Acuticoccus sp. I52.16.1: one gene and its partners. The protein of the gene in region 1 binds, or shares a complex with, the protein of each later gene. Links are inferred from orthologs where the notes say so. Each region holds a gene or a part of one and is shown on either strand. Other genes may lie near its edges. The genes, in order: dnaN, MRB58_RS07095 and MRB58_RS22640.

Region 1 (7,272 bases):
AAGCTGTGACCGCACCCGCCGATTCTCCTGGTCGGTCAAGAAAAAAATTTCCGATAGAGATGAAATTCACGGCTGAGTGCGAACCCCCTCGCCGACAACACGATTTTCGCACCCGATTGTGAAAAAGCGCCAGAATGTGCGGATTTGCTAAACAAATCGGCCGAATCTGCTTCGCCTTGGCGCTTGCCCTCGGTAGCCCGGCGTGCGAAGGGTTAATCGTTGATCGGGGTAACGAACCGTTCACACAATAGACAAGCCCAGCTCGTTCGCGAAGCCGGGCGGTTTCCGTCGAAGAGGGTCATGGCATGTCGGTGATTGCAATTTCAGGTTGCTCGATCGCATCTGCTTTTTGCGTCACCGCTCCGGCTTAGTCACGGTTCGCAGAACCCTGCGACCCCGTTAATAGAGGCTACCGGAAACCAAGGCCGGGCAATCGATCGCCCGGAGGAGGGATATTGTCCATGATGCAAACCGGCAATCCACCCATTTCAGAGGTCACGCCCGACGAGGCCTACAACGAGCTGATGAACGACCCGTCCGCTCGCCTCGTCGATGTGCGCACCAAAGCCGAGTGGGCCTACGTAGGCCTGCCCGATCTCACCGCGGCTCCGTCCGGCGAGCCTGTCCTCCTCGAGTGGCAGGTGTTCCCGACGATGGCCGTCGCCGACGACTTTGGCCAGTCGCTCCAGAGCGCCTGCCCGGATCCGTCGACAGCGCTCTATTTCATCTGCCGCAGCGGGGCCCGCAGCCTCGCCGCCGCAAGGTTGATGGGCGCTCTCGGCTACGAGAGGTGCTTCAACGTCACCGACGGCTTCGAAGGGCCGCCGGACGGCGCAGGGCACCGTGGCACTGTCGCCGGGTGGAAAGCATCCGGTCTCCCCTGGCGGCAGACTTAGCGAACCGAGACCCACGCGTATTTCGTCGAATCCCATCGGGTGCACCCGGGCGCCCGATCGGGAGGGTTTGTGCCAAGTGCATCGCTATCCGGGCAATGACAATTCAAACACGGGACCTTCAGGAGTAGTGCGAACGATGGAGCCAACCCAAGCATCGGCCGGAACGACTGAAAGCAAAGATAGCGAAACCTGGTCTCAGATTAAGTTAGAACTTCGCTCTGCCCACGGCGAGGATATCTATACGTCGTGGTTCGAGCGCATCGAGTTCGAATCCGTTTCGAATACCGTCGTCGACCTGTCCACGCCGACGTCGTTTATCCGGCACTGGGTGCAGACCCACTACGCGACCGACATCGTCCAGCGCTGGCGCGCTGTGCGCCCCGATATCGGCGAGGTGCGCTTCAAGGTGCGTTCCTCGCTCCGTCCCAAGACCCGGCCCGTCCGCAGCGGTCCCGCCGCGGGTGCCCCCAACACCGTCGATCAGACCAACGGGTCGGCCGCCCCGCGCCGTCAGATCGACGGCCCTCCCGTTCCGCCGAATTCGGCCGGCGGCCTCGAGGGATCGGCATTGGATGCACGCCACTCGTTCGCGAGCCTCGTAGAAGGCCCGTCGAACCAGCTCGCGGTCGCGGTCGCCAAGAAGGTGGCCTTCGCCCAACCCGGTGAGCGGGCGGCGTACAACCCGCTGTTCGTCACCGGGGCCGTCGGCCTCGGCAAGACGCACCTGCTGCAGGCCATCGCCGGCGCCGCCAACCCAGCCCGCCGCACGCTCTACCTGACGGCGGAGCACTTCATGTACCGGTTCGTCTCCGCGGTGATGAACCGCACGACGATCTCGTTCAAAGACATCCTGCGTGACATCGACGTCCTGCTCATCGACGACATCCAGTTCCTGAATGGCGCCAAGGTGCAGGAGGAGTTCGGGCATACCCTGACGACCCTCGTCGACAGCCAGCGCCAGGTGGTGATCGCCGCCGATCGTGCTCCTGCCGATCTGGAAGGCCTCGATGCGCGGGTCCGCTCGCGCCTCAGCGGCGGTCTCCTCGTGGAACTGACGCCGCCGGACTACGCCATGCGCAAGGCGATCCTCGAGCAGCGCATCTCGGTCCAGCACGAGATGTTCGAGGATCTCGTCTTCCCCGAGGAAGTGGTCGACTTCGTGGCCCGGTCGATCACCACCAACGGGCGCGACCTCGACGGTGCGGTCAACCGCCTCGTCGCCCACAACCAGCTGACCTCCGCGCCGATCGACCTGAAAATGGCCGAGAACGCGCTGCGCGATCTGCTTCGCGCTCGCGAGAGCAAGAAGCCGAAGATCGAGGACATCCAGCGGGTCACGTCGCAGCACTTCAACGTGTCGCGCCAGGACCTGGTCTCCGCCCGCCGCACCAAGGTGATCGTGCGTCCGCGGCAGATCGCGATGTACCTGTCCAAGACGCTGACGCCGCGCTCGCTCCCCGAGATCGGCCGCCGGTTCGGCAACCGCGACCACACCACCGTCCTGCACGCGGTGCGAAAGGTCGAGGACCTGATCACCAAGGACACGCAGATGGCAGAGGACATCGAGACGCTGAAGCGCCTCCTCGACCAATAACGGCCACCTGCGACACGACGCGATCGGCCCGGGGCGACCCGGGCCTTTTTTGTGCCCGCATCCCCGCGCACGGGCCCGGCGCGGACGGCCGTTGCGCCGTCCGGGCAAAAAATGGCCGGAAACGGCCGGCAATATGTGGACGTATGGCGCGGCACGCGCGTTGCTTGCTTCCAGATCTTGAATCCACGGCTACCATCTGTTCAACGTAGCCTCCCAGCGGTACCCCCGCGCCTTTCGGACGGACTCCCGTATGCGTGCGACCCTCGAACGGGCCCATCTCCTGAAGCCCCTCAGTCACGTCCAGCGGGTCGTTGAACGCCGCAATACGATCCCGATTCTGTCGAACGTGCTGATCCGGGCCGACGGGGCGAGCCTCACCCTCAAGGCGACCGACCTCGACCTCGAGCTGATCGAGACCGTCGAGGCCGGTGTCGAGCAGCCCGGCGCGATCACGGTGCCGGCCCACATGCTGCACGACATCGTCCGCAAGATTCCCGAGGGCGCCCGCATCGCGCTGGAGACCAACCCCGACGGGTCGACCATGACGCTGACCGCCGGCCGGTCGCGCTTCGCCCTGCAGATGCTGCCCGAGAGCGACTATCCGGACATCACCGGCGGCGAGTTCACCCACGCGTTCAAGCTTAAGGCCGCCGACTTCAAGTGGCTGATCGACCGGACGCAGTTCGCGATCTCCACCGAGGAGACCCGCTACTACCTCAACGGCATCTACTTCCACGCCGTCGACGCGCCGGGCGGGGCCATGTTCCGCGCCGTGGCGACCGACGGCCACCGCCTCGCCCAGGCGCAGGTGGAGGCGCCGGAGGGCGCGGCCGGGATGCCCGGCATCATCGTGCCGCGCAAGACCGTCGGCGAATTGCAGCGTCTGATGGAGAACCCCGAGGCCGAACTCACCATCGAGCTCAGCGACACGAAGATCCGCGTCACCTTCGCCAACGTGGTGCTGACGTCCAAGCTGATCGACGGCACCTTCCCCGACTACGACCGCGTGATCCCGAAGAACAACACCAAGATCATGCACGTCGACCGGATCGACTTCGCCGCCGCCGTCGACCGCGTCTCCACGGTCTCGTCCGAGCGCGGCCGTGCGGTGAAACTCTCCCTGACCGACGGGTCGCTGACCCTCTCCGTCATCAACCCGGACTCCGGCACCGCCACCGACGAGCTGGTCGTCGACTTCGACTCCGAGCCGCTCGACATCGGCTTCAACTCAAAATACCTGCTCGACATCACCAGCCAGCTCGGCTCCGAGAACGCCACATTCGCCCTCGCCGACCCCGGCTCGCCCACCCTCATCCACGACGGCGACGCGGAGAAGACGCTCTACGTCCTCATGCCGATGCGCGTGTGACCGCGGGCATGCCCGCGTGCCGCCCTCCGAGCCAGCGCCCACGCGCGTCCGCCTGACGCGTCTCGGCCTCTCCCAGTTCCGCAACTATACCGAGGCGCGCCTCTGCGCGGCGCGTGATCACGTCGTGCTCGCCGGCCCCAACGGCTCGGGCAAGACCAACGTGCTGGAGGCGATCTCGCTGCTGTCGCCCGGTCGGGGCCTGCGGCGCGCGACCTATGCCGAGATGATCCGGCAGGGGGCCCCGGCCGAAACCGGCTGGGCGGTCTCGGCGCGGGTGGACAAGGGGGGCGAGGAAAGCGCGGTCGGCACCGGCCTGCAAGGCGAGGGGAGCCGCATCGTGCGTGTCGACGGCGCCGACGCGCGGCCCGACGACCTGACCCGCGTCGCTCGCGTCCTCTGGCTCACACCGGCGATGGACGGGCTCTTCACCGGCGGCACATCCGACCGGCGCCGCTTTCTGGACCGGCTGGCGCTGGCGTTGTTCCCGCAGCACGGCCGCCGCGCCAACGCCTACGAGCGTGCGATGCGCCAGCGCAACAAGATGTTCGAAGACGGCGTGTCCGACGCGCGCTGGTACGAGGCGGTCGAGCGCGAGATGGCCGAGCACGGCGCCGCGATGGCGGCTGCCCGCGTCGAGCTGATCGTGAAGCTGAACGCCGCCCAGGCCGTGCGTGCGCTGGACGGGGGGGACTTCCCGCAAGCCGTGCTCGCCCTCGCCGGCGACGAGGGCGACGCCGACGGACCCGGTTTTGCCCGCCGCCTGCGCGAAGGGCGCGGGCGCGACCGCGCGGCGGGGCGGGCGCTCGGCGGGCCGCACCGCGTCGACCTCAAGGTGACGCACGTGGAGAAGGACATGCCCGCCGGCCTCGCCTCCACCGGCGAGCAGAAGGCCCTCCTCATCGGCATCGTCCTCGGCCACGCGGCGCTGGTCGCCCGTGTCACCGGCGAGACGCCGATCCTCCTTCTCGACGAGGTCGCCGCCCACCTCGACCCGGCGCGCCGCGCCGCGCTCTACGACACCCTCGACGCCCTCGGCGCTCAGACCTTCATGACGGGAACCGACGAGAGCCTCTTCACCGCGTTGGGCGAGCGTGCCGACCGCTTCCGCGTCGAGGCCGGGACCATCACCCCGCAATAGACGCCCGCTCGCGGTGGTGGCGGCGTGTGGGGACGCGCTACGGTCGCGTCCCGTCCCCGGCATGGCGCGGCCGCGTCCAGAGGCCGCCGCGCGAGGGCGTGGCGCGCGGGCGGGAGAGGGTGGGGCCGAGGGCGCCGGCGATGAGGCGCAACTTCTCCGCCTTGGTGGTGCCGACCCGCTCGGCCAGGCCCGCCGGCCCCGCGGCCTGCCGACGCACGCCGATCTCCCGGTACACCGCGCTCGCCGAGGCGACCGCCCATCGCGCCCGCAGCGGCAAGCGCGCCAGACCCACACGCGCCGAGCGGTAGTAGGGCTCGGCCTCATGCACCAGGCGCACCGCGACCGTGTGCACGGCAGGGGCGTGCGCCGGGGCGCGGACGGCGTCGGGATATGGGGGGACGCCGGCTTCGGCGAGCCACGTCGTGGGGAGGTACAGGCGGCCGACCGCCGCGTCCGCCACCACGTCGCGCGCGATGTTGGTCATCTGGAAGGCGAGGCCGAGGTCGCAGGCGCGGTCCAGCGTGTCCGCCTCCTCCGGCGCGACACCCATCACGAGCGCCATCATCACGCCCACCGCGCCGGCGACGCCGTAGCAGTAGGCCGCCAGCTCGTCGATCGTGGCGTAGGTGCGACCGTCGACGTCCATCGCGAACCCGTCCAGGTGGTCGTGCGCCAGCGACCGGGAGATCCCGTGTCGCCGCGCCACCGCCGCGAACCCGGCGAACACCGGCGCCACTGACGCCCCCGCGAGGGCCGTGTCGGTCTGGCGGCGCAGCTCGGCGAGCCGGGCGGCCGGGTCCGGCACCACGCGCTCCCCGTGGCCGAGATCCTGCCCGTCGATCACGTCGTCCGCGTGCCGGCACCAGGCATAGAGGCGGGCGACGTCGTCGCGCAGCGCCGGCGGCAGCAGCGTCGAGGCGGCCGCGAAACTCTTCGAACCGCGGGCGAGCGTGGCGCGGGCGGCCGCCGCCTCGTTCATCGGTCCGTCGGCGACGGGGCCACCCGCTCGCCCACGATGAGCTGCGCCGTCGCCTTCGCCGAGCCGACCACCCCCGGCACCCCCGCGCCCGGATGCGTGCCCGCACCGACGAAGTAGAGGTTGGCGATGGTGTCGTCCCGGTTGTGACAGCGGAAGAAGGCCGACTGCGTCAGGATCGGCTCCAGCGAGAACGCCGAGCCGAGGTGCGCGTTCAGCTCGCGCGAGAAGTCGGCCGGGGTGAAGGTGCGGCAGGTGACCAGCGTCTCGCGCAGCCGCGGGATCGCGCGGCGCTCCAGCTCGGCGAGGATGAGGTCGCGGTAGGCCGGTCCGGCCGCATCCCAGTCGATCGACGCGGCACCCAGGTGCGGCACCGGGGCGAGCACGTAGTAGGCGCTCCGCCCCTCCGGTGCCATCGACGGGTCCGTCTTCGACGGTGCGTGCAGGTAGAGCGAGAAGTCCTCCGGCAGCTCCGGCCCGGCGAAGATCTCGCCGATCAGCTCGCGGTACCGCGGTCCGAAGAGCACGGTGTGATGCTCCAGGTCGCCCGGCACGTCCCGGTCGAGGCCGAAGTAGACGACGAAGAGGGAGTTCGAATAGCGCTTCTTCGCCAGTCGCCGCGCCTGCGCCTCGCCGCGCGCGGTACCGCCGAGGAGCGAGGCGTAGGTGTGCATCACGTCCGCGTTGGAGGCGACGATGTCGGCCGCCAGCCGCTCGCCCGTGGCGAGGCGGACGCCCGTCGCACGGTCGCCGTCCGTCTCGATCGCCGCGACGGGGGAGGCGAGGCGCACCTGCCCGCCCAGCTCCTCGAAGAGGCGGACCATGCCGGCCACCAGCGCCCCGGTGCCGCCCTGCGCGAACCACACGCCCCAGCGGCGTTCCAGCGCGTGGATCAGCCCGTAGATCGCGCTGGTGGCGAACGGGTTGCCGCCGACCAGCAGCGTGTGGAACGAGAACGCCTGGCGCAGATGCTCGTCCTCGATGAAGCTCGCGACCTTGGCGTAGAGGGTGCGGTAGCTCTGCAGGCGCACCAGCTGCGGCGCCACGCGCAACATCGAACCGACCGACAGGAACGGCGCGGTGCCCAGCTTGACGTAACCTTCCTCCAGCAGCGCCTTGGAGTAGGCGAGGAAGCGGGCATAGCCGTCGACGTCGCGGGGGTTGATCGCGTCGATCTGCCGGTCGAGCTCGGCCTGGTCGTTGACGTAGTCGAACACCGTCCCGTCGTCCCAGCGCAATTGGTAGAAGGGCGAGACCGGCAGCAGCGTCACGTAGTCGTCCAGCGTGCGGCCGGCGAGT
Region 2 (7,266 bases), 2.1 Mb from region 1 along the record:
AGGCCCGCGCCGGCGAGTTTTCCCTCCTCGATCAGCTTGATGAGGGCGTCTTCGTCGACGATGTCGCCGCGGGCGAGATTGATGACCATGGCCTCCGGCTTCATCAGCGCCAGGCGGCGGCCGGAGAGGAGATGGAAGGTCGCCGGCGTCTGCGGGCAATGGATGGAGACGAAGTCCATGCGAGCGAGCATCTGGTCGAGGCTTGCCCAATAGGTGGCACCGAGCGGCTCGGCGATGGCGGGGGCGGCCGGACGGCGGTTGTGATAGTGGACCGACATGCCGAACGCCTTGGCCCGCTTGGCGACGGCTGCGCCAATACGTCCCATGCCGACGATGCCGATCCGTTTGCCCCAGACGCGGTTGCCCATCATCCACGTCGGCGCCCACCCGCCGAAGCCGCCCTCCTCGATGATCTTGGTACCCTCGACGATGCGGCGGGGCAGGGCGAGGATCATCGCCATCGTCATGTCGGCGGTGTCCTCAGTCAGGACGCCGGGGGTGTTGGTGACGAGGATCTTGCGCGCCGCCGCGGCATCGACGTCGATATTGTCGGTGCCGTTGCCGTAGTTGGCGATGAGGCCGAGGTTGGGGCCCGCCTGCTGCAACACCGCAGCGTCGATCCGGTCGGTGATGGTGGGGACGAGGACGCGGGCGTGGCGCACGGCTTCGACCAGCTCGGCCTGCGTCATCGGCCGGTCGTCGGCGTTGAGCTTCACGTCGAACAGCTGGCGCATGCGCTCTTCGACCTGTTCGGGCAATTTGCGCGTGACGATGACGCTTGTCGACATGACGCTCCTCTTCAAGCCGGCGGGTGTTGATAACCCGAACGCAACCGGATGCATGCCACCTTAGCGTTCCCCGCCAAAGAGGGAACGATGAAGCCGATCCGATTTACGATTGCCTCCCTGGCACTGATCCTGGCCGTTGTCGCCGGTGCCGCGCCGCCGGCCCATGCCGCCGGGCCGACCGAGATGGGGCCGAGCGGCCTGCCGCTGCCACGATTCGTGAGCCTTTCCGCCAACAAGGTGAACGTGCGCGTGGGCCCGTCGCGGTCATATAAGATCAAGTGGACCTTCAACAAACGCGGACTGCCGGTGGAGATCGTGCGCGAGTACGGCAACTGGCGACGCGTGCGCGACGTCGACGGCGAGGACGGGTGGATCCACCGCTCGCTGCTCTCCGGCAAGCGCACCGCGCTCGTCGCGCCGTGGTCCGAGACCGAGACGATCCCGCTGCTGGAGACGGCGAGCGCGGCCTCTTCGCCGGTGGCCTACCTGGAACCCTTCGTGCTGGCGGACGTCGAGCGGTGCGACGGGTCGTGGTGCTCGATCTCGGGTCAGAACTGGCATGGCCTGGTGCCGCAACGCACCCTGTGGGGCGTCTATCCCACCGAGAAGGTCGACTGAGGCGAGACCGAGGCCGCCGCCGGGCGGAGCCGCGGCGTCAGCCGAACGGGCGCCGCTGGTGGATGGCGGCGGCGAGGGTGCCCTCGTCGAGATAGTCCAGCTCGCCGCCGATCGGGACGCCGGAAGCCAGCCGTGAGATCGTCACGTCGAGCGGTTCGAGGCGCTCGGTGATGTAGTGGGCGGTGGTCTGCCCCTCGACGGTGGCGTTGAGGGCGAGCAGCACCTCGCGGACCTCGCCGCCCGCGACGCGCTCTATCAGACGCGCGATGCCGATATCGTCCGGCCCGAACCCGTCGAGCGCCGAGATCGTGCCGCCGAGGACGTGGTAGCGGGCGCGCAGCGCGCTGGCGCGTTCCAGGGCCCACAGGTCGGCGACGTCTTCCACGACGATGAGCGTCGCCGCATCGCGCGAGACGTCGGCGCAGACGGTGCAGGGGTCGGACGTGTCGACGTTGCCGCACTCGCTGCACACGGTGACGCGCTCGCCCACCTCGGCCAGCGCCGCGGCGAGCGGGTGCAGCAGCGCCTCGCGCTTCTTCACCATGTGGAGGGCGGCGCGGCGGGCCGAGCGGGGGCCGAGACCGGGCAGCTTGGCCAGCAGCGCGATCAGCCGCTCGATTTCGGGACCCGCGACCGCCACAGGCGCGTCAGCCGCCGAAGGGCAGCTTCATGCCGGCGGGGAGGCCGAGGTCGCCCATCAGGCTCTGCGTGCGCTCCTGGACGAGGACCTGGACCTTGGCCTGCGCGTCGGCGACGGCGGCCATCACCAGATCCTCGACGATCTCCTTGTCCTCCGGTTTCATCAGTTCGGGGTCGATCGCGAGGGCGGTCAGCACCATGGCGCCGTTCATCGTCGCCTTGACCGAGCCGGCGCCGGACTCGCCGCTCGCCTCGATCTCCTTCAGCTCGTCCTGGAGGTCGCCCATGCGGCTCTGCAGCTCGCGGGCCTTCCCCATCATCTTGAACAAATCCATCGGTCTCTTCCTCTCAACCCTTGCGGTCGCGCGCCTGTTCGGCCGGCCCGTCCGCCTCGTGCGGTGTTTCTCTCACTTCGACGATCTGCGCATCGGCGAACCGCGCCATGATCGCTTTCACCAGCGGGTCTTCCCCGGCTTCCGCCTTCAGGCGGAGCTGCTCGGCGGTCTTCACCTCGTGGATCGTCGGCGTCGTGGCGCCCTCGCTGACGGTGACGATCCAGCGCGAGCCGGTGACCTCGGTCAGCTTCTGCCCCAGCTGGCCGGCGGCGTTCGCATTGGCGCCCTCGGTCAGCGTCACCTCGATGCGGCCGGGCGCGAAGGCCTTCAGGCGCATGTCCTGCTCCACCGCCTGCTTGAGCAGCAGCGAGTGCGAGCCCATCAGCGCGGCGATATCCTCGAAGCTCTGCGGCTGCGGGCGCTCGGCGCGGGCGCTGGCGCGAGCCTGTGCGGGGGCCACGGCGCGGGCGGCCGGGCCGTTGCCGGGGCCGCGCGGCGGGCGGGCCGGGCCACCGCCGCCCGGCGCCTGCGGCGCGTCGGTCATCGGCAGACGGTCGGGGTCGGGCAGGCTCGCCATGTAGGTGAGCCGGATGAGGACCATCTCGGCCGCCATCATCGGCTTGGGCGCGGACTGCACCTCCTGGATCCCGGCGAGCAACGCCTGCCACATGCGCGACAGCGCCGCCATGCCGAGCCCGGCGGCGAAGGCGACGGCGCTCTCGCGCACCTCCTGCGGGTCGCCGGGGTCGGGCGAGCCGTTGGTCACCTTGAGGCGCGTCACCTGATGGGTGAACGAGGCGAGGTCGGTGAGGATGACGGCCGGGTCGGCACCCACCTCGTACTGCGCGCCGAGTTCGGCCAGCGCCCCGGCGGCGTCGCCCTTCATGACGCGCTCGAACAGGTCGACGATGCGGGTGCGGTCGGCGAGGCCGAGCATGTCGCGCAGGCTCTCGGCGGAGATCACGCCGCCGCCGTGGCTGATCGCCTGGTCCATCAGCGACAGCGAGTCGCGCACCGAGCCCTCGGCGGCGCGGGCGATCAGGCGCAGTGCCTCCTCGTCGGCGGTGATGCCTTCGTTGGTGGCGACCTTGGCGAGGTGCGCGCTCAGCTCGTCCGCCTCGATCCGGCGCAGGTCGAACCGCTGGCAGCGGGACAGCACCGTCACCGGGACCTTGCGGATCTCGGTCGTGGCGAAGATGAACTTCACGTGCTCGGGCGGCTCTTCCAGCGTCTTCAGGAGACCGTTGAAGGCCGCCGTCGACAGCATGTGCACCTCGTCGATGATGTACACCTTGTAGAGCGCGGAGACGGGCTTGTAGCGCGCCGCGTCGGTGATCTCGCGGATGTCGTTGATCGAGGTGTGGGACGCGGCGTCCATCTCGATCACGTCGACGTGCCGGCCTTCCATGATGGCTTTGCAGTGGTCGCCGAACTCGGTGAACTCCACCGTGGGGTGGCGGGCGCCGTCCTTCTCGTAGTTGAGGGCGCGAGCGAGGATGCGGGCGGTGGTCGTCTTGCCGACACCGCGCACGCCGGTCAGCATCCACGCCTGCGGGATGCGGTCGTGAGCGAAGGCGTTCTTCAGCGTACGCACCATCGGCGCCTGGCCGATCAGCTCGCCGAAGTGGTGCGGGCGGTATTTGCGGGCCAGGACCGTGTACGGTGTCGCGGACGGTGCTGTGCTGTCGGACAAGGTGGTCTCCGGCCGCGAAATCGTGGTGTGTGCCGCTGGTTGCGCGCGGGCTCAACCATGCACACGATGCCCGGTAGGCGCCAGCCCTGCGGCGCCCGGATTTCGCGCTTGCCCACGTGGTGGGCGCGGCATCGTCGCCGCCGAGGTCGCCGGCTTGGAAGAAGGAGGCCGGCGAATGACCCGGACCGGATTCGTTAGGGCTGCTTCGTTCCCGACCTGACCCGGTTGGCGAGTGGCCCGTCCACCGCCGACCTCCCACCGCCCTATATCAGGATCATCACCCTGCTTGGCAAGACCGGATCTCGATGATCTGGCCCCCCGCCGCCTCCGCGTCCGCCGGGTCGTGGCTGACCATGACGACGGGCAGCCCGTCCTGCCGCGCCAGGTCGAAGACGAACGCCCGCACCTGGGCCCGGAGCGCCGGGTCCAGCGCCGAGAACGGCTCGTCCAGCAGCAGCGTTCGCGGCGCCGAGGCGAGCGTGCGCGCCAGTGCCACACGGCTCGTCTGGCCGCCCGAGAGCGTGTCCGGGTCGCGTGCGGCGGCGTGCCCCATCTCGACACGGGCGAGGTTGGCTTCGGCACGGGCGCGGCGCTCGGCCCGCGTCAGGCGCCGCCCGGCCTCCCGCCGCGGCACCGCGAAGAGGACGTTCTGCACCACCGACATGTGCGGGTAGAGGAGCGCGTCCTGGAACATCAGCCCCATGCGGCGGCGCTCGGGCGGCAGCGGAGTGAGGTCTGTGCCGTCGCGTGTCACGGTGCCGGTGACGGTGAAGGGCGCGTCCAGCAGTCCGGCGACGGCCAGGAGCAGCGAGGTCTTGCCGCCGCCCGACGGGCCGATCACCGAGAGCACGGCTCCCGGCTCGACGGTCGCCTTCAGCGTGGCCATGGTGCGCCCGCGCAGCGCGACGGCGAGGTCGATCTCCAGGCTCATGCGCGGCCCTGCATGGCGCGGCGGTGGCGGAAGGCGAGCGCCGGCCCGCCCCGCGCCAGCGCAAAGGCGACGAAGGGGAGCGCCAGCTGCATGAGGGCGAGCATGGCGACCAGCCGCCGGTCGCCGCCGGTGGCCGCCGCGACCGCTTCGGTGGTGATGGTGGCGACGCGCCCGCCGCCGACGATGCGCGTCGGCACGTAGAGCGCGACGCTGACCGCGACGCCGAGCGCCGCCGCGACCGCCAGCGGCCGCGTCAGCAGCGCCAGCCGGACCATGACGAAGCGGCGCCACCACGGCAGGCCGAAGCTGCGCGCCGCCATCTCGTAGCGCGGGTCGAGTGCGGCCCAGGGGCCGGACAGCGCGATGAGGGCATAAGGCAGCGTGAAGAGGACGTGCGTGAGGGTGACGAGGACCGGCCCGGCCGTCACCCCCATGGCGATGACGAGCGTCGCCAGACCGAACAGGAAAGCGACTTGCGGCACGATCAGCGGCAGGTAGATCAGCCCGCCCACGCGCACGCCGCTCGCCAGCAGCGCCACCGCCAGCGGCAGCGACAGCGCCGTCGCGCCGATGGCGATGCCGAGCGTGGTCGCCAGCGTGTCGAGCACGCCCGGCAGGCGCTCGACCCAGGACGCGGCGCTGACGTTGGCGGGCAGCACCTGCGGAAACGGCCAGTAGCCGGCGACCGACTGCACGCACAGGCCGACCACCGCGAGCGCCATCGTGCCGGTCAATGCCGCGGCGAAGGCCATGGCGGCGATACGGGCCAGCCGGTCGCGCCGGGCGCGCCAGCCGCCGTCGCGCAGCCGGGCCAGCGCCCACCCCGCGGCGCGCTCCAGCGCGAGCCAGGCGAGGACCAGGGCGCCCATCAGCCCCAGCAGCAGCACCGCGCCGGCACTGCCGACGAGCCAGGCGTCGATGTCGGCCGCGTGGAGCTCGGTGAGGAGGCGCACGGCGAGGGGGGGCGGGCGCGTCGGCCCCAGGATCATCGCCACGTCGACCACCGAGACGCAGAAGGCGAGCACGGCCAGCACCGGCAGCTTGATCTGCCGGTAGACCAGCGGCCACACCCCGTGCAGGAACGCCGCCATCCGCCCGTAGCCGAGCGCCCGCGCCATGGCGACGCGGGGCCGCGCTTCGATCTGTCCCAGCGCGGCGAGGGCCATCAGCACCAGAAAGGGCGTCTCCTTCATGACGAGGGCCACGGTGAGGGCGATCCCCCACGGGTCTTGCACCAGCGCGATATCGGGCGGGACCCGCAGCCCGGTGGCCCACGGCGACAGGAGCCGCAGGACCAGGCCGGAGGGCGCGAACAGCAGCACGAACCCGAGCGCCGCGGCCGCATGCGGCACCGACAAGAGCGGCGCCAGCAGCCGATCCGTGACCGCCATCGCCCGCGTGCCGAACGTCGCCGCCAGGATCGACGCCGTGGCCGCCAGCGAGACGAGGGTCGCCGCCAGTGCCGTCCCGACCGACAGCGCCGCCGAATGGGCGAGGCCGGGGCGGGCGGCGAGGGCGGCGAACGCGGCGAGCCCAGGCTGGTCGGCGCCGATGGGCGGCAGGTAGCCGAATGCCGGCAGAAGCACGCCGACGAGCCCGGCGCCCACCGGCACGGCGATGACGAGCTTGACGGCGACGCCCGCCGCGGCCGCCGGCCCCCCGCCGCCGGCCGGCCGGGGGCGCCGCGGCGCCGCGTCCCGCCCGTCATAGTCGCGGCGCCTCATTCCATCCCACCTGGCCATGATCTGCACGCGGCGCACGCCGCGTCGGCGAGCCTAGTTCGGGTGCCGCGGCGGAAAAATCAACCGATCGCGACCGCGCACCGCCGCTGGGCGAGGCTTGCCGGCCGCGCGTCGCGGCGCGACGGGGGCATCGTCGCGCCGGCCGGCGGGCGCTATAGTGGGCGCATGTCCATCGCCGAGGCAGAACCCTTCCACGCGGTCCTCTTCCCGCACCGGTCGCTCACCCGCCGCGGCTATCTCGTTCTGATGGCGGTGGTCGCGGGCGCAATGGGGTTCGCGGCGCTGCGCACCTGGGCGATCGGCGCGTGGCCGGTCTCCCTCTTCGCCGTGGCGGACATCCTCCTCGTCTGGGGCGCCTTCAAGCTCTCCTACCGCTCCGGCCGCCAGTTCGAGGAGATCACCGTCACCCCGAGCGAGGTGCTGATCCGCAAGGTCTCCCCCGCCGGCCGCGTCCGTGAGCACCGCTTCCAGACCGCATGGGCCCGCCTCGCCGTCGTCCGGCGCGACGAGGACGTCGTCA
Region 3 (5,079 bases), 1.4 Mb from region 1 along the record:
CGAGGTCGAACGGATCGAGCACGTTGCCGATCGACTTACTCATCTTCTCGCCGGCATTGTAGAGGAAGCCGTGGCCGAAGACCCGTTTGGGGAGCGCCAGCCCCGCGCTCATCAGGAAGGCCGGCCAGTAGATGGTGTGGAAGCGGATGATGTCCTTGCCGATGACGTGGAGGTCCGCCGGCCACTGGGCCGCGAAGCGCTCCGGTTCGGCGGGGAAGCCGCAGGAGGTGATGTAGTTGGTCAGCGCGTCGACCCACACGTACATCACGTGGTCCGGGTCGCCCGGCACCGGAACGCCCCAGTCCATCGTCGTGCGCGAGATGGAGAGGTCCTTGAGGCCGGATTTGACGAACGCCACCACCTCGTTGCGCCGCGTCGCGGGGGCGATGAAGTCCAGGTTCTCGTCGTAGAGCGCCAGCAGGCGGTCCTGGAAGGCGGACAGGCGGAAGAAGTAGGACGGCTCTTCCATCCATGCGACCGGAGCGCCGGTGGGGGCGAACTTCTGCCCGTCCTTCTCCGTCAGCTCGTTTTCGCCGAAGAACGCTTCGTCGCGGACCGAGTACCAGCCGCCGTAGTTGCCGAGGTAGATGTCGCCCGCGGCGACCATCTTCTCCCAGATCGCCTGGCTCGCCTCGATGTGGCGCGGCTCGCGGGTGGAGATGAAGTCGTCGTGGCTGGAGCCCAGCACCTCGGCCATCTTGCGGAAGAGGCCGGTGTTGCGGTCGGCGAGTTCGGCGACCGGGATCCCTTCCTTGGCCGCGGTCTCCACCATCTTCTGGCCGTGCTCGTCGGTGCCGGTCGAGAAATGGACGGTGTAGCCGTCGAGACGCTTGAACCGGGCGATCGCGTCGGTAGCGATCAGCTCGTAGGCGTGGCCGATGTGGGGCGCCCCGTTCGGGTACGAGATCGCCGTCGTGATGGTGAACTGCTGGCTCATGGCGCGATGCTTCTGCCCCCGTGGGCGGCAATGTCAAGTCAGACCAGCCGCCTTGTCCGCGGCCGAGAGGCGCGACAGCACGGCCAGCACCATTTCCTTGCGGTCGAGGTTGAAGACCTCGATGCGCCGGCGGTCGTCCGTCACGGAGAGGTAGAGCGCGGCGTAGGTGTCCAGCGCGGGGAGGGGCAAGCGCCCTGCCCCGTGTTTGGCGCGCCCGGCAATGGCGTCGAGCACCAGCTCCAGGACCGTCGCGAACGCGTCGTCGCGGCGCTGGGCGGCCATCTCGGCGAGCTGGTGTTGCGCCCGGATGTCCCGCACCATCGACGGCGCGAGCAGCCGCTGCGCCGAGCGCACCACGTCCGCCCCCGCGTTGGCGAGGCCGAGCGCGCGGCGAACCGAGCCCTCGCCCAGCTTGGCGGTCGACGGGTCGGCTCTGAGCGCGTTGAGGGCCCCCCTCACCTCGTCCTCGCTGAGCGGACGCATGCGGATGGCGCGGCAGCGCGAGCGGATGGTCGCCATGACCCGGCCGGAGACGTGGGCGACGAGGATGAAGAGCGTGCGCCGCGGCGGCTCCTCCAGCGCCTTGAGGAGCGCGTTGGAGGCGTTGATGTTCATGTCGTCCACCGCGTCGACGATGACGACGCGCCAGCCGCCGTCCGCCGCGGTCGATCCCAGGAACGGGACGATGCGGCGCACCTCGTCGACGGTCAGCTCGCTCTTGAATTTCTTGCCCTTCTCGTCCCAGGGCCGCGTCAGGTGGACGAGGCCGGGGTGCGTTCCGGCGGCGACCTGATGCGCCGTGCGGCTCTGCGGATCGTCCCACAGGTCGTCGGGCAGCGGCTGGCCGGGGAGCGTACTCAGGAGCGCCCGCGCCAGACGGAAGGCGAGCGTCGCCTTGCCGATCCCGCGCGGCCCTTCCAGCAGGATCGCCTGCGGCGGGGTGCCGGCGGCGAACGCCTCCATCAGCCGGCCCACCGCCTCACCGTGGCCGACGAGGGTCTGCGCCTCACGCGGTGGCGGGGCATTGTCCAGCATGTCCGGTTCGGCGGGCGCGCCTTCCATGGGCTTGGGCGCGCGGGGGGCTCTGGCCATCAGCGGGCGCGGCTCACGCGGCCTGAAGCAGGGCGAGCCGCTCGCTGGCGATGCGCCAGATGCGGTCGGCGACGATATCGGCCGGCTGCGTGGCGTCTACCACGGCGCAGCGCCCTGGTTCGCGCGCCGCGATCGCGAGGAAAGCCTGCCGGCGTCTCTCCCGGATCTGCGTCTCGGCACGGTCGAACGGGTCGGCGCCGCCGCGGCGCGCGGTGCGCACATGGCCGATGTCGGCCGGGCAGTCGAGCACGATCGTCAGGTCGGGCACGGTGTCGCCAACGACCAGCGCGCCGAGGGTGGCGAGGCGTGCCGCGGAGACCCCGGCGGCGCCCTGGTAGGCCTCGGTCGAATCGGCGAAGCGGTCGCAGATGACGACGTGGCCGGCGGCGAGCGCGGGGGCGATCAAGGTGTCCACGTGGTCGGCTCGGGCGGCGGCGAACAACAGCGCCTGCTCCGCCGGGCTCAGCTCCGCGCCATGCTCGGACAGGAGCGCCGCGCGCAGCCGCTCGGCCCACGGGGAGCCGCCGGGCTCTCGCGTCAGCGTCACGGTGCGGCCCTTGGCGCGCAGCGTGACGGCCAGACGGCGCGCCTGGGTCGACTTGCCGGCACCGTCACCGCCTTCGAAGGTTACGAACGCGCCCTTCACCAAATCCCGCCCCGAGCTCGACCGCCCGGACGTTACTCCGAGGTGCCGGCGCCCTGCAATGCGGCCGTGGTTTCGCCGCCGGCCGTGGCGGCGGCGTCACTGGGTGCGGCGCCGAACATGTCGAAGGCGCCGGTCACGCGGGACTGGCTGGCGGCGACCGTCTCCTCCGACACGGTGGCGACAGCGGCCGTGCTGGGGACGATCTCTTCCTCTTCGAGCGAGCCGACGGGCTCGTTCATGGCGATCACCGCCTCCACCGCGCCGCCGCCGCCGCTCTCCTTGCGGATCTCGGCCTGGTAGGCCTGCACGGCGCTGGGCTGGACCGAGGCGGTCAGCATCGCCGGCTTGTAGGAGCGCAGGTTCACGCCCGGCAGGTTCGAATCGTTGCTGCGCTCCGGCTGCGCGCGCAGAGGATTGTTGCGCGCGTCCTGCTCGTCCTTACCGGCGGGCTTGGCGGACGCGAGGCGAACCTCGACCTTGCCCTCTTCCTCGTCGTCGTCATCGCTGCCGAACAGGTAGTTCGCCAGGGATTTCGACGACGATTTGCCGAACTTCGATTCGGCGACCAGCGTCTCCTTGTCACCGCCGCCGACGGGCGCCTCGCCGAGATACTCGACCCGCACCTTCGCCGAGCCGGCGGCGCGGAAGCCGAGCTTCGTCGCCGCGCCCTTCGACACGTCGATGATGCGGCCGCGATGGAAGGGGCCGCGGTCGTTGACGCGCAGGACGGCGGATTTGCCGGTCTTCAGCACGGTGACGCGGACATAAGAGGGAAGCGGCAGCGTGGGGTGCGCTGCGGTCAGCGAGTCCTGGTCGAAGACCTCGCCGTTGGCGGTCGACTTGCCGTGGAACTGGGGGCCGTACCAGGAGGCCTTGCCGGTCTTGTCGTAGTCTTCGTCGTGCTTGGGCGTGTACCAGCGGCCGCCCACTTTGTAGGGCTTGCCGATCTTCTTGAAGCCGGTGACGTCCTCGTCGGAAGCGCCGTCCGCGGAGGCCGACAGGACGTCCAGCGATTCGATCCCGCCTCCGCATCCGGCCAACATCAGCGTTGCTGCACACAAGAAGGCCATCGTCGCAGCGCGACAAAACTCAGACAAGGCCATTTGTCTTTACTCCGCTCGCGAGGGCCGAGTCACCGGGCCCACCACGGCACACTACTTCCAGAGGGCTGAGGCGCCCATACCATTGGCGGCGAGACGCTAACGCTTTGCTAAGGAGTTGGCATTTTTGCCACACAATTCGTTAGGGCTTCAGTAACGATTCAGGCCCCGGATCGGGCCGGTCCGGCCCCGATCACCGCGATCGACTGGATCTCCACAGCGATGCCCGGCCAGGGAAAATTCACCACCAGTGCGGTGTTCGTCGGCCTGATGTGACCGAACGTGTCGCCCATCAGCGGACCGATCACCTCGGTGAAGGTCGTGCCGGATGCGACATAAGTCGTTAACTGTACGATATCGTCGATGCTCGACCCGGCCTCCTCCAACGCCCGCGAAATGATGCCGATGGCGTTGCGGTATTGTGCGGCGGGGTCCTCGGGCAGCGTCCCGGTGTCGGGGTCGCGGCCGATGGTGCCGGCGACGTAGACGGTGTCGCCCACCTTCACGGCGCGCGCGTAGCCGAAGGCGGTTTCGAACGGGGATCCGGAAGCGAAGGTCTGACGCATGGGGCGCTCCTGCTGTGGTCGCCCCGGATTAGCCGCTCGGCGCGGCCGGCGCCACTCGCCGGCCGCTTCGCGCACACCGGCGATCGGCCGCCGCCTACGGAGCGGCCGAGCCCGCATCCGCGACGCGTGATTCGCGGCCCTTCCCGCTCAGCGCGACAGCATTTCCTCGAGCGTCGCCGCGACGGCGGCGGTCGCCTTGCCGAGGTCGTCGATGGAGACGCTCTCGTCGCCGGTGAAGTCGACCCCCTCGCCCACGATCGGTGGGCCGACGCCGTAGAGCACCGTCGCGATGCCGGCCAGCGCATAGTGCCGTGCGCCGCTGACGACGGGCGCCGAGACGACCGGAACCTGCTGCCCCATCGCCGCGCCGGCATGCCGGGCGAGCGTCTCGGCCAGCGCCTGGGAGGGCGCGGTGGGGGCGACGGGTTCGGCCAGCAGCAGGCGCCGGCATTCCAACTCGACGCCGTGGACGGTATGCGCCGCCTCGATCGCCGCGATCAGCTCGGCCTCGACCGCATCGGCCTCCTCGTGGCTGCCGATGCGCCGGTCTACCGTGAAGCGGACCCGGTCGGGCACGACGTTGATGCCGCGCCCACCCTCGATGAGACCCACCGTCAGCGGATGCGGCAGCGACGCACGGGTGCGCATGAGCATGGAGAGGATCGGCACCGCGGCCTGCAGCGCGTCGTGCCCGTCATGGGGCCGCGAGGCGTGCGCCTGGACCCCGCGCAGCAGCAC

What was found.
Region 2: the proteins of dnaN (region 1) and MRB58_RS07095 are in contact, whole or in part, in a cryo-EM structure (PDB 8GIZ), measured with the Escherichia coli proteins. The link is inferred for Acuticoccus sp. I52.16.1 from one-to-one orthologs.
Region 3: the proteins of dnaN (region 1) and MRB58_RS22640 are in contact, whole or in part, in a cryo-EM structure (PDB 8GIZ), measured with the Escherichia coli proteins. The link is inferred for Acuticoccus sp. I52.16.1 from one-to-one orthologs.

Annotation. Positions count from the first base shown.
Region 1 is NZ_CP094828.1:3,651,115-3,658,386, forward strand. What follows is about bases 1,884-4,799. They hold dnaN (DNA polymerase III subunit beta), read left to right. Parts: upstream 1,884-2,740; coding sequence 2,741-3,859; downstream 3,860-4,799. Other genes in these bases: dnaA (chromosomal replication initiator protein DnaA), read left to right, coding at 1,884-2,490; recF (DNA replication/repair protein RecF), read left to right, coding at 3,876-4,799. Also shown: MRB58_RS16480 (rhodanese-like domain-containing protein), read left to right, coding at 462-896; more of dnaA, read left to right, coding at 1,033-1,883; more of recF, read left to right, coding at 4,800-4,997; MRB58_RS16500 (phytoene/squalene synthase family protein), read right to left, coding at 5,035-5,976; MRB58_RS16505 (phytoene desaturase), read right to left, coding at 5,973-7,272. UniProt on the Escherichia coli protein: Confers DNA tethering and processivity to DNA polymerases and other proteins. Acts as a clamp, forming a ring around DNA (a reaction catalyzed by the clamp-loading complex) which diffuses in an ATP-independent manner freely and bidirectionally along dsDNA.
Region 2 is NZ_CP094828.1:1,560,769-1,568,034, reverse strand. The notes cover bases 1,745-4,654. They hold MRB58_RS07095 (DNA polymerase III subunit gamma/tau), read right to left. Parts: upstream 4,095-4,654; coding sequence 2,394-4,094; downstream 1,745-2,393. Other genes in these bases: MRB58_RS07085 (ATP-binding cassette domain-containing protein), read right to left, coding at 4,351-4,654; MRB58_RS07100 (YbaB/EbfC family nucleoid-associated protein), read right to left, coding at 2,054-2,380; recR (recombination mediator RecR), read right to left, coding at 1,745-2,046. Outside these bases: MRB58_RS07115 (D-glycerate dehydrogenase), read right to left, coding at 1-788; MRB58_RS07110 (SH3 domain-containing protein), read left to right, coding at 876-1,406; more of recR, read right to left, coding at 1,444-1,744; more of MRB58_RS07085, read right to left, coding at 4,655-5,004; MRB58_RS07080 (ABC transporter permease), read right to left, coding at 5,001-6,728; MRB58_RS07075 (DUF2244 domain-containing protein), read left to right, coding at 6,912-7,266. UniProt on the Escherichia coli protein: Part of the beta sliding clamp loading complex, which hydrolyzes ATP to load the beta clamp onto primed DNA to form the DNA replication pre-initiation complex.
Region 3 is NZ_CP094828.1:5,051,934-5,057,012, reverse strand. What follows is about bases 1-2,838. They hold MRB58_RS22640 (DNA polymerase III subunit delta'), read right to left. Parts: upstream 2,030-2,838; coding sequence 971-2,029; downstream 1-970. Other genes in these bases: MRB58_RS22630 (septal ring lytic transglycosylase RlpA family protein), read right to left, coding at 2,708-2,838; tmk (dTMP kinase), read right to left, coding at 2,043-2,675; metG (methionine--tRNA ligase), read right to left, coding at 1-937. Outside these bases: more of MRB58_RS22630, read right to left, coding at 2,839-3,736; MRB58_RS22625 (Rid family hydrolase), read right to left, coding at 3,937-4,341; MRB58_RS22620 (M20/M25/M40 family metallo-hydrolase), read right to left, coding at 4,489-5,079. UniProt on the Escherichia coli protein: Part of the beta sliding clamp loading complex, which hydrolyzes ATP to load the beta clamp onto primed DNA to form the DNA replication pre-initiation complex.